3 regions of the Burkholderia sp. YIM B11467 genome follow, and region 1 is predicted to be linked to each of the others. Evidence: predicted binding sites of a transcription regulator. Region 1 holds the regulator's gene; each other region holds the start of a gene.
The links. Region 1 encodes FNR, which switches genes on or off when oxygen is low (the NO sensors DNR and NnrR bind a similar motif). Its sites were predicted from a motif close to TTGATNNNNATCAA; they were not measured.
Positions count from the first base shown of each region.

Region 1 (5,493 bases):
CGTGGTGATCGAGAAAGGCTTCGCCGCGCCGACGCCCGCAGACGACGAGCAGTTCGGTCCCGTCCACCGGATGTACGGCAGCGCGTACTGGCCCGGCCACGGACGGAAGCCGGAGCGCGTGATCGAGCTGACGGCCGTGCCTAAGTAGCCGGTGCGGTGTTTGAATCGATCGTTCGTTTGCAAACTGGCGTCGGTCGACCACCGATGGTTATGGATCGGCGCACGCGACGGGTGCTCGAACGAACGATTCCGCGCATCGGCATCGGCGGATCGATGCATGCCGCGCATCGCGATCACGCACATGCGTTGATCGAAGTCATGTCGAAACGGCGCGGTTGCGGTTGAATAACGATGCGTGCGGTTCGTCAGCGTGGCTGTTGTGCCGTGTCGAACTGGCATGCGTGCGTCGCGATGCGCGATTTCGATACCCGCGCATTCGGTCCTCGCGACGATGCGGTCTTCATCCGTGTTCGTCGTGCGTTCGATTGTCGAGCGCCTTGCGGAGACTGCACCGACCACGGATGCGACCCGACCATGCGACACGCGTCGCGCAGCGCAGGTTGCATCGCGTGCATGGTCGTGCGCCGCACCACCCGAAACACCGCGGCCGCGCGGCAGGACCGGCACCGCACTGCAAAGTCCCCGCCATTGGTTTACTCTGCCTCGCAGCAATGCTGAGCCTGATCGGCCATCCGGCCGACTTCGTTTCAACCCGCCACTCGGAGACACTATGTACAAGCGTATTCTGGTTGCCGTCGACGGCAGCGACACGTCCCGCCATGCATTCGATGCCGCGCTGGCGCTCGCGAAAGCACACGGCGCCGAGCTGCAACCGTTCTACGTCGTCGAGAACGCCGCGATCTACTACAACGTGCCCGGCTACGATCCGTCCATCCTGCGCGATCAGCTCGTCGCGCAGGGCGACGCGCTCGCGAAGGATTTCACGAAGCTGATGCAGGCAGCAGGCGTGAAGGGCGAGACGCGGCTGAACGAAGCGACGTCGCTCAACGACGTGTCGTCGCTGATCCTCGAAGGCACGAAGGCATTCGGCGCCGATCTGCTCGTGCTCGGCACGCACGGCCGCCGCGGGTTCCGCCGTCTCGTGCTCGGCAGCATCGCCGAACAATGCGTGCGGCACGCGACGCTGCCCGTGCTGCTGATTCCGGCGGCCGCCAACGCCGACGAGCAGGCCGCCTGAACGGCGTTCGGCATGCGCGCCCGGTCGCGACGTTTTGTCACCCGACAGCGGCAATTTGCGGTGGGACAATGATTCCGTCGATTCAACGCCGGAGTAAACGATCATGCTGACGCCCGTCGCTACACGTCCCGCCGCCACGCCTCATGCCGGCAGTTGGGCTCCTCGTCAGGCCGCGCACTGCTCGTCGTGCGCAATGCGGCACCTGTGCATGCCGCAGGGCCTGGCGCCCGAAGCACTCAGTCGCCTCGAGTCGGTCATCTGCGCGGCTCGCCCCGTCAAGCGCGGCGAAGCGCTGTTCCGCGAAGGCGACGCATTCGACAACCTGTACGCGGTGCGCTCGGGTTCGCTGAAAACCGTCGCGACACGCCACGACGGCCGCGAACAGGTCACGGGCCTGCATCTCGCGGGCGAAGCGCTCGGCCTCGACGGCATCTGCGACGACACGCATCCGCGCACCGCGGTCGCGCTGGAAGACAGCTCCGTCTGCGTGATTCCGTACAGCGCGCTCAAGACGCTGTGCTCGGAAGCCGGCTCGATGCAGTTGCGCATGCACAAGCTGATGAGCGAACAGATCGTGCGCGAAACGTCGCAAACGATGCTGCTCGGTTCGCTGAATGCCGAAGAACGTGTCGCCGCTTTCCTGCTCGATGTATCGTCGCGCTACCTGAAGCGCGGTTACTCGCCGTCGGAATTCAACCTGCGGATGACGCGCGAAGACATCGGCAGCTATCTCGGCATGACGCTCGAAACAGTCAGCCGCACGCTGTCGAAATTCCAGAAGCGCGCCCTGATCGAAATGCAGGGTCGCCACGTCCAGATCGTCGACTTCGACGGTTTGCATCAAGTCTGATGATGTCGCCCGGCGCGCGCCTGTCGCGCGCCGGGCGCGTCCTCCGTATCGCGCCGTCGATCAATCGAGAAACAGCGCGGCACGCGTCTTGAGCGCCGCGCTGAAATCGTCGAGCCAGCCGATCGACAGGCGCCAGCTCTGCCAGTAAAGATCGATGTCGGTGGTGCGTCCCGGCGACATGTCGACCAGTTCGCCCGCCGCCAGTTGGCGATCGACCATCCGGTCCGGACACATTCCCCATCCCAGCCCCGTTTCGCATGCGCGCAGATAGCCCGCGACATGCGGTATCCAGTGTTGCGGCGGATCGAGATCCGCACGCGTCACACGCCGGATGAAGCGCGCCTGCAGCCCGTCCTTCGGATTGAACATCACACACGGCGCGCGGCGCAGCGCGTCGCGCGTGACGCCCTTGCCGAAATAGCGTTCGTGAAATGCCGGCGAGCACACCGCGCGATAACGAATGCGCCCGAGCCGCGTCGAACGGCAGCCCTGGATCGGCTCGGCCTGCGCGGTCACCGCGCCCTGTACGCTGCCATCTCGGATGCGCGCCGCCGTGTAGTCCTGGTCGTCGATCACGAGGTCGAGCAGCATCTCGCGCTCCGTGCAGAACGGCCCCACCGCATCGATAAACCACGTCGCGACGCTGTCGTCGTTGACGGCCACGCGCAACATCGGCCATGCGCTCGTGATCGAGCCCGGCAGCGCCGGCATCCGGCCGCCCAGTTCCGCCTCGAGCAATTGCACGCGCTCGGTATGCCGGCACAGCAGCGCGCCGGACGTCGTCGCGACGCACGGCTGCCCGCGCTTGACGAGCACGCTGCCGACGCGTTCCTCCAGCAGTTTCACGCGCTGCGACACGGCCGACGGCGTGACGTTCAACTCCTTGGCCGCGCGCTCGAACGAGCCGTACCGGATCACCGCCGAGAGCGCATCGAGCAGGGCGTAGTCGAGCATTAGATTTCCTTAATCTGCATTAGGTGAATTAGCTTCTCTTATTTTCATGCTGACCGCAGACTAGCGCTACCCGATTATTCCGTCTACTGCTGCTATCGCTGTCATCATGAACTGGCTTGCTTTCTCTCACGGCGCCGCCCTGTGCGCGTCGCTCATCGTCACCATCGGCGCGCAGAACGCGTTCGTGCTCCGGCAGGGCATCATGCGTTCGCACGTCGGCAAGATCGTGCTGCTGTGCGCGCTGTCGGACATGCTCCTGATCGGCGCGGGCGTCGGCGGTGCGTCCGTGCTCGTCGAACGTTATCCGACTTTCGTTCATGCGGTGCTGTATGTCGGCCTCGCGTATCTCGCGTGGTTCGGCGTCAACGCGCTGCGCCGTGCGCTCAAGCCGGGCCACGAAACGCTCGACGTGCGCGGCGACGCGGTCGCGCCGCCGCCGCAGAGCGGCATGGCGGTCGTGCTGATGACGCTCGCATTCACGTGGCTCAACCCGCACGTGTATCTCGACACGTTCCTGCTGATCGGCACGGCCGGCGCACGCGAGCCGGAAGGCGCGCGGTCCGCGTTCGCGATCGGCGCGATGACGGTCAGCGTCGTGTGGTTCCTTGCGCTGGGTTATGGCGCGCGACTGCTGGCGCCGTGGTTCCGCAAGGCCGTTGCGTGGCGCGTGCTGGACGGCGCGATCGGCAGCATGGTGCTGTTCCTCGCGGCGGTGCAGTTGCGCTGACCGGCTCACCGTCGCACGGGCAGTTGCTTGCCGCCCGTCTTCCCATGCGCTCCGGCGCAACGCCGGGGCAGCCCGCTCTCCTGCTCGCCTCCCGTCGCGCAAGCCGCCGACAAAAATTCGCTCCCGATCCAACGCAGCCGTACGACGCGCTCGCGTAACGGACGAGCCGTCCGTTACTCGCCGCAAATCGCCCACCATCGCGGCGATGCGCCGACTGCACGAATCCGATCGATCGGCGAGAATGTCCGGTGTCCCGCGACCACGGCGGTACCGCACCGCGCCCCCGTCTCGCCGCGATCGTTTTGGCCCATCCCGCAGTTCGATCCCATCACCCATCGATATCGGAGCAGAACATGGCACTACGCACCCTCGGCACGTCGAACATCCAGGTTTCGCCGCTCGCCTTCGGCGGCAACGTCTTCGGCTGGACCGTCGACGAGAACGCATCGTTTTCGCTGCTCGACGCGCTCGCGGAAACCGGCATCAACTTCATCGACACGGCCGACGTCTATTCGGCCTGGGCGCCCGGCAACAGCGGCGGCGAATCGGAAACGATCATCGGCAAGTGGCTCAAGCGTTCCGGCAAGCGCGAACAGGTCGTGATCGCAACCAAGGTCGGGCTGCTGGCCGCGCGCGCGGGGCTGACCAAGGACAACATCCTGAAGGCCGCCGACGATTCGCTGCGCCGCCTGCAGACCGACTACATCGACCTGTATTTCTCGCATCGCGATCTCGCCGACACGGCCCCGCTCGAAGAAACGCTCGGCGCGTACCAGGCACTGATCGACGCGGGCAAGGTACGCATCATCGGCGCATCGAACTACAGCGGCGCACGCCTGCGCGAAGCCGCCGACGTCAGCAAGCGCGACGGCCTGCCCGCGTACCAGGTCATCCAGCCCGAGTACAACCTGATCGACCGCACCGACTACGAACGCGATCTCGAACCGGTCGTGCGCGACCTGAAGCTCGGCGTCGTCAACTACTACGCGCTCGCAAGCGGCTTCCTGTCGGGCAAATACCGCAGCGAGGCCGACCTGAAGAAGAGCGTGCGCGGCGATCGCGTCGCCGGTTATCTCGACGAACGCGGCCTGCGCATTCTCGCGGCGCTCGACGCCGTGTCGGCGAAGCACGATACGCAGCCGGCCGCGGTCGCCCTTGCGTGGCAGATCGCGCGGCCGACGATCACCGCGCCGATCGCGAGCGCGACATCGCTCGCGCAGCTCGGCCTGCTCGGCGACGCGATCCGCTTGCAGCTCGATCAGGACGACATCCGCCAGATCGACGCGGCCAGCGCAACCTGAAGTCCGCGGCGGCGACAGGCCGGCCCGTGGCGTCGCGCAATGCGGCGGCGCCGAGGCCGGCCTGGGTCGCGTGCGTTCCGCTGCCGCCGCATGCGCGGATGCGGGAAATCCGGCAATGGCGGATGGCTACAATGGTGTGCGCCCGGCGGCCGCGCGACTCGACACGGCCGAGCCGGCGTCCTTCGCGCTCGAACCCACACCACGCACAAAGACCGCCGATGACCCGCCTCCCCCGCTACGCCCGCCCGTTCGCCGCAACGCTCGCCGCGCTGTTCGCGTGCGTGCCGGCCGCGTCGTACGCAGGCTGGTACGAAATCGCGAACTACACCGGCACGATCGGCAATGCGCCGGTCCATGTGTCGCTGCAGACTTACGATGCACTCGACCGCAACGACGCGGGCCGTTGGCGTATCGACGGCAGCTACTACTACGATGCGCATCGCAAGCCGATCCCGCTGCAGGG
Region 1 covers NZ_JBQVSQ010000001.1:1,127,225-1,132,717, forward strand. The annotation lists gene ACTRWB_RS05130 (DUF3005 domain-containing protein) at 1-148, shown strand, start outside; gene ACTRWB_RS05135 (hypothetical protein) at 157-345, shown strand; gene ACTRWB_RS05140 (universal stress protein) at 731-1,198, shown strand; gene fnr (fumarate/nitrate reduction transcriptional regulator Fnr) at 1,302-2,048, shown strand; gene ACTRWB_RS05150 (LysR family transcriptional regulator ArgP) at 2,109-3,002, opposite strand; gene ACTRWB_RS05155 (LysE/ArgO family amino acid transporter) at 3,109-3,729, shown strand; gene ACTRWB_RS05160 (aldo/keto reductase) at 4,083-5,030, shown strand; gene ACTRWB_RS05165 (hypothetical protein) at 5,249-5,493, shown strand, end outside.

Region 2 (5,493 bases), on a different contig from region 1:
ACCGGGGAGTGCCGGCGCGGCCGGCGCGCCGATCGTCGTCGATGCGTACGGCGACCCGAAGGCACCGCGGCCTGTCATCGCGGCCGGCTGCACGGATGCGACGGCGGACCCCGACCAGTCGATCACCGAGCAGCACAAGACGCCGAGCGGGTTCAGCGGTTATTACTCGCTGTGCAAGTCGGACAACCCGGTCGTGAACCGGGCGGCCATCTATCTTTACAACACCCAGTACTGGGAGATCCGTTCGCTGGAGCTGACCAACGATGCGTCGACGCCCGGCGGGCGCCTCGGGTTGTACGTGCGGCTCGAGGATTACGGTACCGGCAGCCACTATCACGTCGACGACGTGTACGTGCATCACGTTCGCGGCTATCTGCACGACGTCGCCGGCAATACGGTCGGGTCGTACAAGACGACCGGCGGGATGCTGTTCGAGGTGACCCGCGACAACGAAGCGGTCGGCACGAAGGAGAAACCGACCAATTTCGACGACATCGCGGTCGAGAACAGCGAAATCTACAACGTCGACGCGGTCGCGCTGTCGACCCGGTCCGCGTGGATGTGCCGAGAGGGCGGCGCGCCGTGCGGCGACTATCCGCCGTACAAGGGCAATCCGGCCTACCTCGCGAATCCGGCCACGCAGGCGGCGTCCGACTATTTCCCGATGACGCGTGTCGTGTTCCGCAACAACCTGCTCCATAACGTCGGCGGCGACGGCATCATCGTTCGCACGGCCAGCGCGCCGAAGGTCGAAGCAAATCACCTGTTCGACATCTGGATGCGTGCGCCGGGCAATAGCGCCGGTGCGTGGGCGATCAACACGGACGATGCGCTGTTCCGGTACAACGAAGTCAATGGCGTACGGCTCCAGAACAATATCGAAGCCGGCGACGGGATGGCGTTCGACGCCGATCTCGGCACGCGGAACACGCGTGTCGCCGCGAACTTCAGCCACGACAACGACGGCGGCCTGATGCTGTTCTGCGGATGCGGTTCCGACGGACTGGGCCACGTCGCGCAGGAGACGGGCGCGCTCGTCGAAAACAACCTGAGCCTGAACGACAAGCGGCGGATCATCTCCGCCGCCGGTTCGGACCAGTCCGTCGTGCGCGACAACGTCGTGATTTCGCGCACGCCGGGCCTGGTGACGCCGATCGTCGAGAACCTCAGATACGCGAACGCGTTCCAGGTGACGGGCAACCGCTTCTATAACGCATCGGATAGCGGTGCCATTTTCCGCACGAAGAATCCGCAAGGCAGTTACGCGAACATCGTGTGGAGCGGCAACACGTACTTCGGTTACGCGGCGGATGCCGAGTTTACCGGGCCGAACTATCGGCACGGCGCCGAGCCCGATACGGTTTTGCCGTTCGGCGGGCAGGACGTGGATGCGGTTGCCGGCGAATGGTCGCGGGCCAGCGGGTTCGACAAGCACAAGTACCGCGCGCCGCACGCGCGATGACGGGATGGGCGCTGCGGCGCCCGGTCGCAGGCCGAACGCGTGCACGGTTTGACCGCCGTCAACGTTCGAACCCGCCATCCGCCGATGATGGTGACATGGCCGCGCGCGACAGGGCGCGCGGCAGTTCACCCCAGCGAGGTTCGCATGTACGAGAAGATCATGGTAGCCGTCGACGGCAGCGCTTCGTCGAGACAAGCGCTTGCCGAAGCATTGAAGGTGGCACTGGCGGGCGACGCGCACGTCAGCGTCGTGTATGTGGTCGACAAGTCGGTGCTGTTCACTTACGCGGGCCGCATCGATCCGCATGCGCTCGTCGAGGAAATCCGCGGCGACGGGTACAAGGTTTTGCGCGAGGCCGAACAGATCATCGCGCTGGCCGGTGCGAAGGGCGAAGCCGAACTCGTCGAGACCGAGAGCATCGGCGAGGACATCGCGGAACGCCTGCAGCGCTACGTGAAGGAGCGCGGGATCGATCTCGCGGTGGTCGGCACGCACGGGCGGCGCGGCATCCGCCGCGTGCTGCTCGGCAGTGTCGCCGAGCGCTTCGTGCGCGGCTCGAAGTGCCCGGTGTTGCTGATTCGCGGCGATGACGCCGACGTGTCGGCCGCCGCTGCTGCTGCGTAACGCGGCGCGCGATGATACGTCGCCAGTACCGGATCGTCGTCGCGGCGATCGCCGTATTCGTGTCGCTCGCGGGAATGATGGCCGTCGTGACCGGGCTGCTGTTCGATGCAACGATGGCGCTGCGCGGCGGCGCCATCGCGTTGGTCGTCGGCGTGGCCGGCTTCGTCGTGATGCTCAATCCGGGCGCGAAAGGCGAGGAATGACGCGCGCGTGCATGGCCGGTTTCTTTCGGCCGACGGTGCCGGAAGCAACCGGCAACCGCTTTCCGAAAGACCGGCGATAGCCACCGCCACGCCGGCCTCATTGCTTCGCGCGGCCATGCCGCGCGATTGCTCCGTTTACTCGCTTGCGGTACCCGGCGCCTTCGCGCCGTCCTGCCCGACCTGTATCTCCAGCCGCTTCAGCGTTTCCGCCAGCTCCGCGTTCTTCGGCTGAATCTTCGCCGCCTGCGCGAACGCATTGCGCGCTTCATCCTGGCGGCCCAGTTTCCACAGCACTTCACCCTTGTGCGTCAGGCCGGTTGCATAGGCTTCGCGCGCGTCGCTGTCGTCGTCGCTGTCCTTCGCGAAGATCGCGATCGAGCGGTCGAACCACGTGAGCGCTTCGTCGTTGCGACCGAGGCGATACAGCGCCCAACCCTTGCTGTCCAGCGCATACGCATCGTCCGGGGATTCCGCGAGATGCGCATCGATCATCGCGAGCCCGCGATCGACGGCGATACCCGCGTCGGCGAGGCGATAACCGATGTCGTTCCGGCGCTCGTCGGGGATGTCGCCGAGGTCGAGCACGGCGGCGACGCGGCCCGCATCGCGGTCGGCGATCGCGAGCGCCAGCAGCTTGGTGACGATCTGCTGCCGCAGTTCGGTGCTGATCCGGTCGCCGTTGGCGACCAGACTGCCGAGGTATTGCGTGTACAGGTCCGGCGCACCCGGATCGCTCTCGCTGTTCGCGATGGCCGCGCCCGGGCCTGCGCACCAGGCGGCGTCGGCTGAACCGGCGAGTATCCCCGTATAGAGATTGATGTTCCGCGGCGTGCGCGATTGCGCGTAGTAGCTGTAGCCGTTGGCATCCGAGTAGCCGCACGCGAGATATTCGCGGTCGACGTCCAGCACATACGGAAAACCACGGAGCGGCGCCTTGCCGGATGAATCTTCCAGCCGGAACGATTCGCCCATGTCGCCTTCGCCGATGATCGGGTTGAACACCCATTGCTTCTCCGGATGCGATTTCGGCAGCCGGATCTTGACGGTGCGCCCGGCGGCGTCGGTCGTGCCGAAGATCACGCTGTCGTGCTGGTCCGGCTTGACGGGCAGGCCCGCGATGACCTGACCGGGCAGGAACAGCCGGTACCGCGCATTCGGCAGCGGCTGGTGCGTGACGGGGTCGCGCAGCACGAACTGGTGAACGTAGGCGCCTTTCCCGAACGACGCGGTCGGCGCGACGTAGGTGCGAGCGTGGGCAGCGGGCAGCGCGGCGCAGCCGAGCGCGGCGGCAACGAGCGTGGCGAGAAGACGTGATGTCATGAAGTTGCGGTTCTTATATGGGAAGACGTGATGGACCGACGGCCGGAACTGCACTGCACGTCCGACGCCGCGTTCGATACACGACGCGCCGAGGCCCGTGAACCCTGCTGCGAAACGCGGGGTCGTCCAGTGCACTTCAATGCGGATTCCGCTCGCGGCTCCGCGATGCGCGGAGGGGAACGAAACGGATGACGCGGGAATGCAGTGCGCAGCATAGCAGGCCGTGCCGCGCAGTCGCGCCCCATTTGGGTTTCGTTGTTGCGTTCGAATGAACGATACCGTGATTTGTATCAAATCATGATATGTCGATGCGCACGACAATCGGTTTGACCCGGGTGAAAAGGGCGGAACGATCGAAATCCGATCGACCTTTACAACCGGTATTTCACCTCCTTAAATAATCAGGGTCTGCCAAAAGACCGGAAAAAACGAGATCCCCATGAGCCATTTCCTGGATAGATTGCGTTATTTCTCCACCACGCGGCCACGCTTTTCCGACGGTCACGGCGCCGTCACGGATGAAGACCGTCAATGGGAAGACGGCTACCGGATGCGCTGGCAGCACGACAAGATCGTCCGCTCGACGCACGGCGTGAACTGTACGGGCTCGTGTTCGTGGAAGGTCTATGTGAAAGGCGGGATCGTCACCTGGGAAACCCAGCAGACCGACTATCCGCGCACGCGCCCCGACATGCCGAACCACGAGCCGCGCGGCTGCTCGCGCGGTGCTTCGTACTCCTGGTACCTGTATAGCGCGAACCGGCTCAAGCATCCGCTCGTGCGCAGCGCGCTCGTGAAGCTGTGGCGCGAGCGCCGCCGCACGCTCGGCCCGGTCGAAGCGTGGCGCTCGATCGTCGACGACGACGCGGCGCGGCGTTCGTACCAGAGCCGGCGCGGGCTTGGCGGCTTCGTGCGCGCGAGCTGGGACGAGGTCAACGAGATCGTCGCGGCGGCCAATGTCCACACGGTGGAGCGGCACGGTCCCGATCGCGTGGTCGGCTTCTCGCCGATTCCGGCGATGTCGATGGTGTCGTACGCGGCCGGCTCGCGCTACCTGTCGCTGATCGGCGGCGTGTGCCTGAGCTTCTACGACTGGTATTGCGACCTGCCGCCCGCATCGCCGCAAACGTGGGGCGAGCAGACCGACGTGCCGGAATCGGCCGACTGGTACAACTCGACGTTCATCATGATGTGGGGCTCCAATGTCCCGCAGACGCGCACGCCGGACGCGCACTTCCTCGTCGAGGCGCGCTATCGAGGCACCAAGGTCGTGTCGGTGTTCCCCGACTACTCGGAAGGCGCGAAGTTCGGCGACCTGTGGCTGCACCCGAAGCAGGGCACCGACGCGGCGCTCGCGCTCGCGATGGGGCACGTGATCCTCAAGGAATTCCATCTGGCGAGGAAGAGCGATTACTTCGCCGACTACTGCAAGCGCTATACCGACATGCCGTGCCTCGTGCGCCTCGTGCCGCACGGCGACGGTTACGTGCCCGAGCGCCTCGTGCGCGCATCCGACTTCGACGACGCGCTCGACGAGGCCGCGCATCCGGACTGGAAGACCGTGATGATCGACGACGCGAACGGCGAGTTCGTCGTGCCGGTCGGCTCGGTGGGCTTTCGCTGGGGGCAGCAGAACGACGCCGACAAGGGCAAGTGGAACTTGCGCGGCGAGACGTCGAAGGGCGCGGCGCTGTCGCCGCGGCTGTCGTGCACGACCGCGCACGACGACGTGGTCGACGTGCTGTTCCCGTATTTCGGCAACCAGCCGCACGCGCATTTCAACTCGACGCAGCATGCTTCCGAGCTGTCGCGCCGGATCGGCGTGCGGCGGGTCGCGACGCGCAACGGCGACATGCTGGTCGCGACCGTCTACGACCTGTTCGT
Region 2 covers NZ_JBQVSQ010000013.1:108,055-113,547, forward strand. The annotation lists gene ACTRWB_RS32680 (hypothetical protein) at 1-1,462, shown strand, start outside; gene ACTRWB_RS32685 (universal stress protein) at 1,607-2,086, shown strand; gene ACTRWB_RS32690 (DUF2964 family protein) at 2,098-2,289, shown strand; gene ACTRWB_RS32695 (tetratricopeptide repeat protein) at 2,425-3,609, opposite strand; gene ACTRWB_RS32700 (nitrate reductase subunit alpha) at 4,049-5,493, shown strand, end outside.
Region 2: the regulator FNR is predicted to act here: its motif matches at 1,511-1,524, upstream of ACTRWB_RS32685 (universal stress protein).

Region 3 (5,493 bases), on a different contig from region 1:
CAAGGGCCTGGAGAGTCACGGCACATCCTCGTAGGGTGGCGGTCGCGCGTCGTCGCGGCGATACCCCGTAAAACGGGATTTCGCACGATCGTGCGGACTTGTGTTCATCGAAAATAAAATGACGATTCTGGCGAAAAGGCTAACACGCAATTGAATTAAAACAATTGCACCTTGCGTCATCTCACAAAGTTTGACGATTGGGATTGAGCGCAAACGTTATATGGATTTAATGATTCATTTCCGCGAAATTAATCATCCGGAAACGGAATGACAGGCCGGCGAACCATTCGATGTCGAACGGGAATCAATCGCGCGACGCAGCGCATCGTGCAGCGAAAAGTGCCGGGCGCACATTGAACACTATTTGACAAATGCTCGAGCAATGAAAAATTGGTCATATGGATCAATGGCTTGCGTGCGATGTGTGCGATGGCGTACAGATCCGGGAGTTAGTGTGCAGATTCAAATTTGAGACAGTTTCAAACGTGTGTCTGAGGCGTGGGGTCGCTGCGGAGCGCCGCCCAGCACATCACGGAAACAATTGAAAATCGGCTGTAAGTATTTGAACGATAAGCCTCGCAGGCTCCGAAGCGACTGCTCCAGCACGACGTGCGCGATTTGATCAGTCGAATGGCGAGCCGGGTCCTTTGCACGGAAGAGTGTCCGTCGCACGGAAGAGTGTCCGGAAATGAGACGCTTTTTTTGCTTTTAGACGGCTAATTCGATCGATCTAAATCGGACGTGATTCATATATTAAGGATGGGCGGGTATTGGCACGTAAATCGCTTATTCGGGCTGGCGTGTCGAAACGGGACGGTCGATTCAATCCAACGGCAACAAGCCAATGGTCAATCGGATTCAGGGTTGTGGGCCGCAACCACTGTCAACGTCCGGGCGCGCATCGCGATAACGAGTTCCGTGCACGCGGCTGCAGGCTGCACGGACAATAAAAGGATACAGACATGCTTCATCTTCACTCGAGCTACTCGGCGAATGCCATCCTCGATGCCCTCCCGGAGGACAGCATCCGCGCCATCGCACCACACCTCGAACTGGTCAGGATCAAGGCCGGCATGCTTGACCGGGTCGGCGAGCCGGCGCGTCACATGCATTTCCCGACGACGGCGATGATGTCGGTGCAGCACCTGATGGAGGACGGTGCGATGGTCGAGGTGGCGGTGGTCGGCCGCGAGGGCGTGGTCGGGCTCGCGACGCTGGTCGGCGGCGCCGCGGCGTCGAGCCGGATCGAGGTCCGCATCGGCGGGATGGCGTATCGCGTGCCGAGTTGCGTGATGCGCACCGAATTCGAGCGCTCGCCGGCGACCTACCGGCTGCTGCTCAACTACTGCCAGGCGACGATGGCGCAGATTTCGCGCAGCGCGCTGTGCAACCGGCATCACTCGGTCAGCGAGCAGCTCAGCCGCTGGCTGCTGCTGGCGCACGACCGTATCGACGGCGACGAGCTGGCCGTCACGCAGCAAACCATCGCGAACATGCTCGGCGTGCGGCGCGAGGGTGTGACGGAAGCGGCCGGCAGCCTGCAGGAAGCCGGGCTGATCCGGCAGCGCCGCGGCCGCATCACGGTGCTCGACCGCGACGGTCTCGAACATCACGCATGCGAATGCTACGACCTGATTCGCGCCGACTATCGCCGGTTGCTCGGCACGCGCGGGAATACGAGGCCGACGCCGGTTCGCCCCCGCCTGCCGGAGGTACGTTGCGGATTCCCGGCACATGGTGCGTGACGATGCAGTCGATGTCCGGTGGAACGAATGCGATGCGGCGTGCCGCGATCGCGGCGGCCGACGTCGTGCTCGTGCTGGCCGGCGCGCTTGCAGCGCAGGCGGCGTCGGGCCTTGCCTGGCGCGAGCTGTCCGACGCGCAGCGCGGCGCGATTGCGCTGCTGTGCGTGCTGACCGCGGCGCTGCTGCCGCGCTACCTGCGCACCGTGCGCGGCGGCATGGCGGCGCAGGGCGGCGTGCACGCGCTGACGCAGACGATGGTTGCCGTCGTCTGCGCGAGCGTGCTCACGGTGGCCGGCACGATGTGGATCATGAACCGCGGCGGCACGGTCACGACCCGCTGGATCGTGCGCACGGTGCTGGCCGGCGACGCGGCGCTGCTGCTCGGCCGCGCGGTGCTGCTGGCACTCGCGCTGACGCGTGACGACCCGCGCGCGCGGCAGCGCCGCGTCGCCGTCGTCGGCGCAACGGCGTACGGACGCGTGGCGATCGAACGGATGCAGCTTGCGCCGAATGGCCCTTTCGTGGCGGCGTGCGTATTCGACGACGACGCACAGGCCGCCGCGGGCGGCATCGGCGGCGTGCCCGTGATCGACGACTGGAACACCTTGCGCGACCTGATTCGCGGCGGCGAGATTGACGAGGTGTGGCTCACGCTGCCGATGTCGCACGAGTGGCGGATTCAGCGCATCGTGCGCGAGTTGCGCGACGAATTCGTCGAATTGCGGCTGTTGCCCGACGTGCGGCGGATGGCAGTGATCGATCGCTCCGCGACCGACGTGCTCGGCATGCCGGCGATCAATCTCGCGACCACGCCGCGCTCCGCGCCGGAGCTGTGGGCGAAGTTCGCGTTCGACCGGCTGTTCGCGGTCGGCGTGCTGATTCCGTTGCTGCCGCTGCTGTCGATGCTGGCGATCGCGGTCAAGCTGTCGTCGCCGGGGCCCGTGCTGTTCAGGCAGCGCCGCAAGGGCGTCGACGGCCGCGAGTTCAACATCCTGAAGTTCAGGACGATGCGCGTGCATCGCGCGCAGCCGGGCGTCGTGCGGCAGGCGTCGCGCAACGATTCGCGGATCACGTCCGTCGGCGCGTTCCTGCGGCGCACGTCGCTCGACGAGCTGCCGCAGTTCTTCAACGTGCTGTTCGGGCAGATGTCGGTCGTCGGCCCGCGTCCGCACGCGATCGAGCACGATGACTTCTATCGGCAACTGATCGACAGCTACATGTACCGCTACCGCGTGCGGCCCGGCATCACCGGGTGGGCGCAGGTGAACGGCTATCGCGGCGAGACGCGCAAGGTCGAGGCGATGGAAGCGCGCGTGAAGTTCGATCTCTTCTACATGCAGAACTGGAGCTTCTGGTTCGACATGAAGATCATCCTGTTGACGGTCGTGCGCGGTTTCACCGGGCGGAATGCTTTCTGAGGATTGCGAATCATCCAGGAAGTGGTGCGTCGTGTGAAAAGCCGCCAACGAACGGGTTGGCGGCGGTACGAGTGTGTCGAAGGAAGCCTGCGGTGGCGCAGCGAATTGCTGCACTGCAGTTGCGCCACCGGGCTTCCCGGCACACATCGAGCGTGGCGATTTCGCGTCGGTCCCCAGTTTCCGCGAGCGTGTCGCGCGCGTCGACGGCCCGCTGATTCCCGTCAACACACACGTGTTCAATGGGTTTATCCTGCATCGAATGCGTTCGGCGCTTCACGTGTCCGGGCGTGCATCCGGGCGCGGCGGCGCCGGTCTTGCCATGCCCGCCGCACACCGGCGCGACACCGCGCGCCGCATTTCCGCGCGGAACCCGGAACAGGAGAGATGGCCATGGCGCTCGACCAACAACAACGGCGGACGCTGCAACAGCGCCTGAACGAGAGCGAGTTGACGTTGCGTGCGGAAATCCGCACGAGCGAAGACCAGCGCGCGTCGGAATCCTATGCGGACCTTGCCGGCGCGGCGCCGGACGAGGGCGACGAGGCAAACGCGGACCTGTTCGTCGACGTCGACCATGCACTGATCGGCATGAAGCTGACCGAACTGCGTGCCGTCGGTCGCGCGCAGCAGCGGATGCGCGACGGCAGCTACGGCGAATGCATCGACTGCGATGCACAAGTCGCCTACGCGCGCCTGCTCGCGCGTCCGACCGCCGAACGCTGCACGCATTGCCAGTCGATCTACGAACGACGGTACGCCACGACACCACGCGCATCGCTTTGACGTGACGGCCGCCTGCGCGCTGCACGTGCTGCGCGGTCGGCGTACGATGACGAACGGGCGCCCGGCGGCGTCGACATGCGGCGCCGGGCAGGCAGATGCCGTCGCGCACGCGCACGGTGTCATCCACGTGGAGGGGAGCCACGCCGATCATGCCGATCCGCAATGCCGAGTGCGCGGCCGTGTTCGCCGAGATCGCCGACATGCTCGAGATCCAGGGCGCCAATCCGTTCCGCGTGCGTGCGTACCGCAATGCCGCGCGGACGATCGCCGACTACGGGCGCGATATTCCGGCGATGGTCGCGAACGGCGACGATCTCGGGAAGATTCCGTCGATCGGGCCCGACCTCGCGTCGAAGCTGCGCGAGATCGCCGCGACCGGCACCTGCGAACTGCAGCAAACGCTGCGCCATGCGCTGCCGGGCGCGATCGTCGAACTGCTCGAGGTGCCGGGGCTCGGCGCGAAGCGCGTGAAAGCGTTGCATGACGCGCTGCACGTCGATTCGCTCGAACAGCTGCGCACCGAAGCGAAGAGCGGGCACGTGCGCGAGCTGCCGGGTTTCGGCGCGAGAACCGAAGCGCACCTGCTCGACGCGATCGACGAGCGCTTGCGCGATCCGCAACGTTTCCTGCTGCCGGATGCCGCGCACGCGCTGATGCCGTTGCTCGAACGGCTGCGCGCGGTTGCAGGCGTCGGCAAGGCCGTGCCGGCCGGCAGTTTTCGCCGTCGCCGCGAGACGGTCGGCGATCTCGACATCCTCGTTACCTCACGCGATCCGGTCGCCGTCGCCGACGCATTCGTCGGCTACGGCGACGTGGCGCGCGTGCTCGCACACGGCAAGACGCGCTCGAGCGTCGTGCTCGTCAACGGGTTGCAGGTTGACCTGCGCGTCGTCGATGCCGATGCGTTCGGCGCGGCGCTCGTCTACTTCACGGGATCGAAGGCGCACAACATCACGCTGCGCAGGATCGCGCAGGCCGGCGGGCTGAAGATCAACGAATACGGCGTGTTTCGCGGCGACGAACGGATTGCCGGCGCGACGGAGGCATCGGTCTACGAAGCAATCGGGCTGCACGAGGTACCGCCCGAACTGCGCGAGGATCGTGGCGAGATCGACGCGTCGCGCGCCGGCACGCTGCCGGTGCTGGTCGAGCGCAAGCACGTCCGCGGCGACCTGCATGCGCATACCGACGCGTCGGCCGGCCGCGACAGCCTGCGCGCGATGGCCGATGCGGCGCGCGCACGCGGGCTCGCGTATCTGGCCGTCACCGACCGGACGCCGCCTACCGGCGGCGGCCGCAACGCGTTCGAATGGCTCGCGCGGCAGCTCGACGAGATCGATCGCGTCAATGCGTCGTTCGACGATTTCGTGCTGCTCAAGGGCGTGGAGGCCGGCATTCGCGAAGACGGCAGCCTCGACGTGCCCGATGCGATGCTCGGCCGGCTCGATCTCGTGGTCGGCGCGGTACGCGACGGCTTCGACCTGTCGCGCGACGCGCAGACCGAGCGCATGCTGCGCGCGATGGACCATCCGCATTTCACGATGCTC
Region 3 covers NZ_JBQVSQ010000002.1:746,764-752,256, reverse strand. The annotation lists gene ACTRWB_RS10530 (Crp/Fnr family transcriptional regulator) at 1-19, opposite strand, end outside; gene ACTRWB_RS10525 (Crp/Fnr family transcriptional regulator) at 963-1,745, shown strand; gene ACTRWB_RS10520 (undecaprenyl-phosphate glucose phosphotransferase) at 1,757-3,163, shown strand; gene ACTRWB_RS10515 (TraR/DksA family transcriptional regulator) at 3,554-3,946, shown strand; gene polX (DNA polymerase/3'-5' exonuclease PolX) at 4,096-5,493, shown strand, end outside.
Region 3: the regulator FNR is predicted to act here: its motif matches at 3,375-3,388, upstream of ACTRWB_RS10515 (TraR/DksA family transcriptional regulator).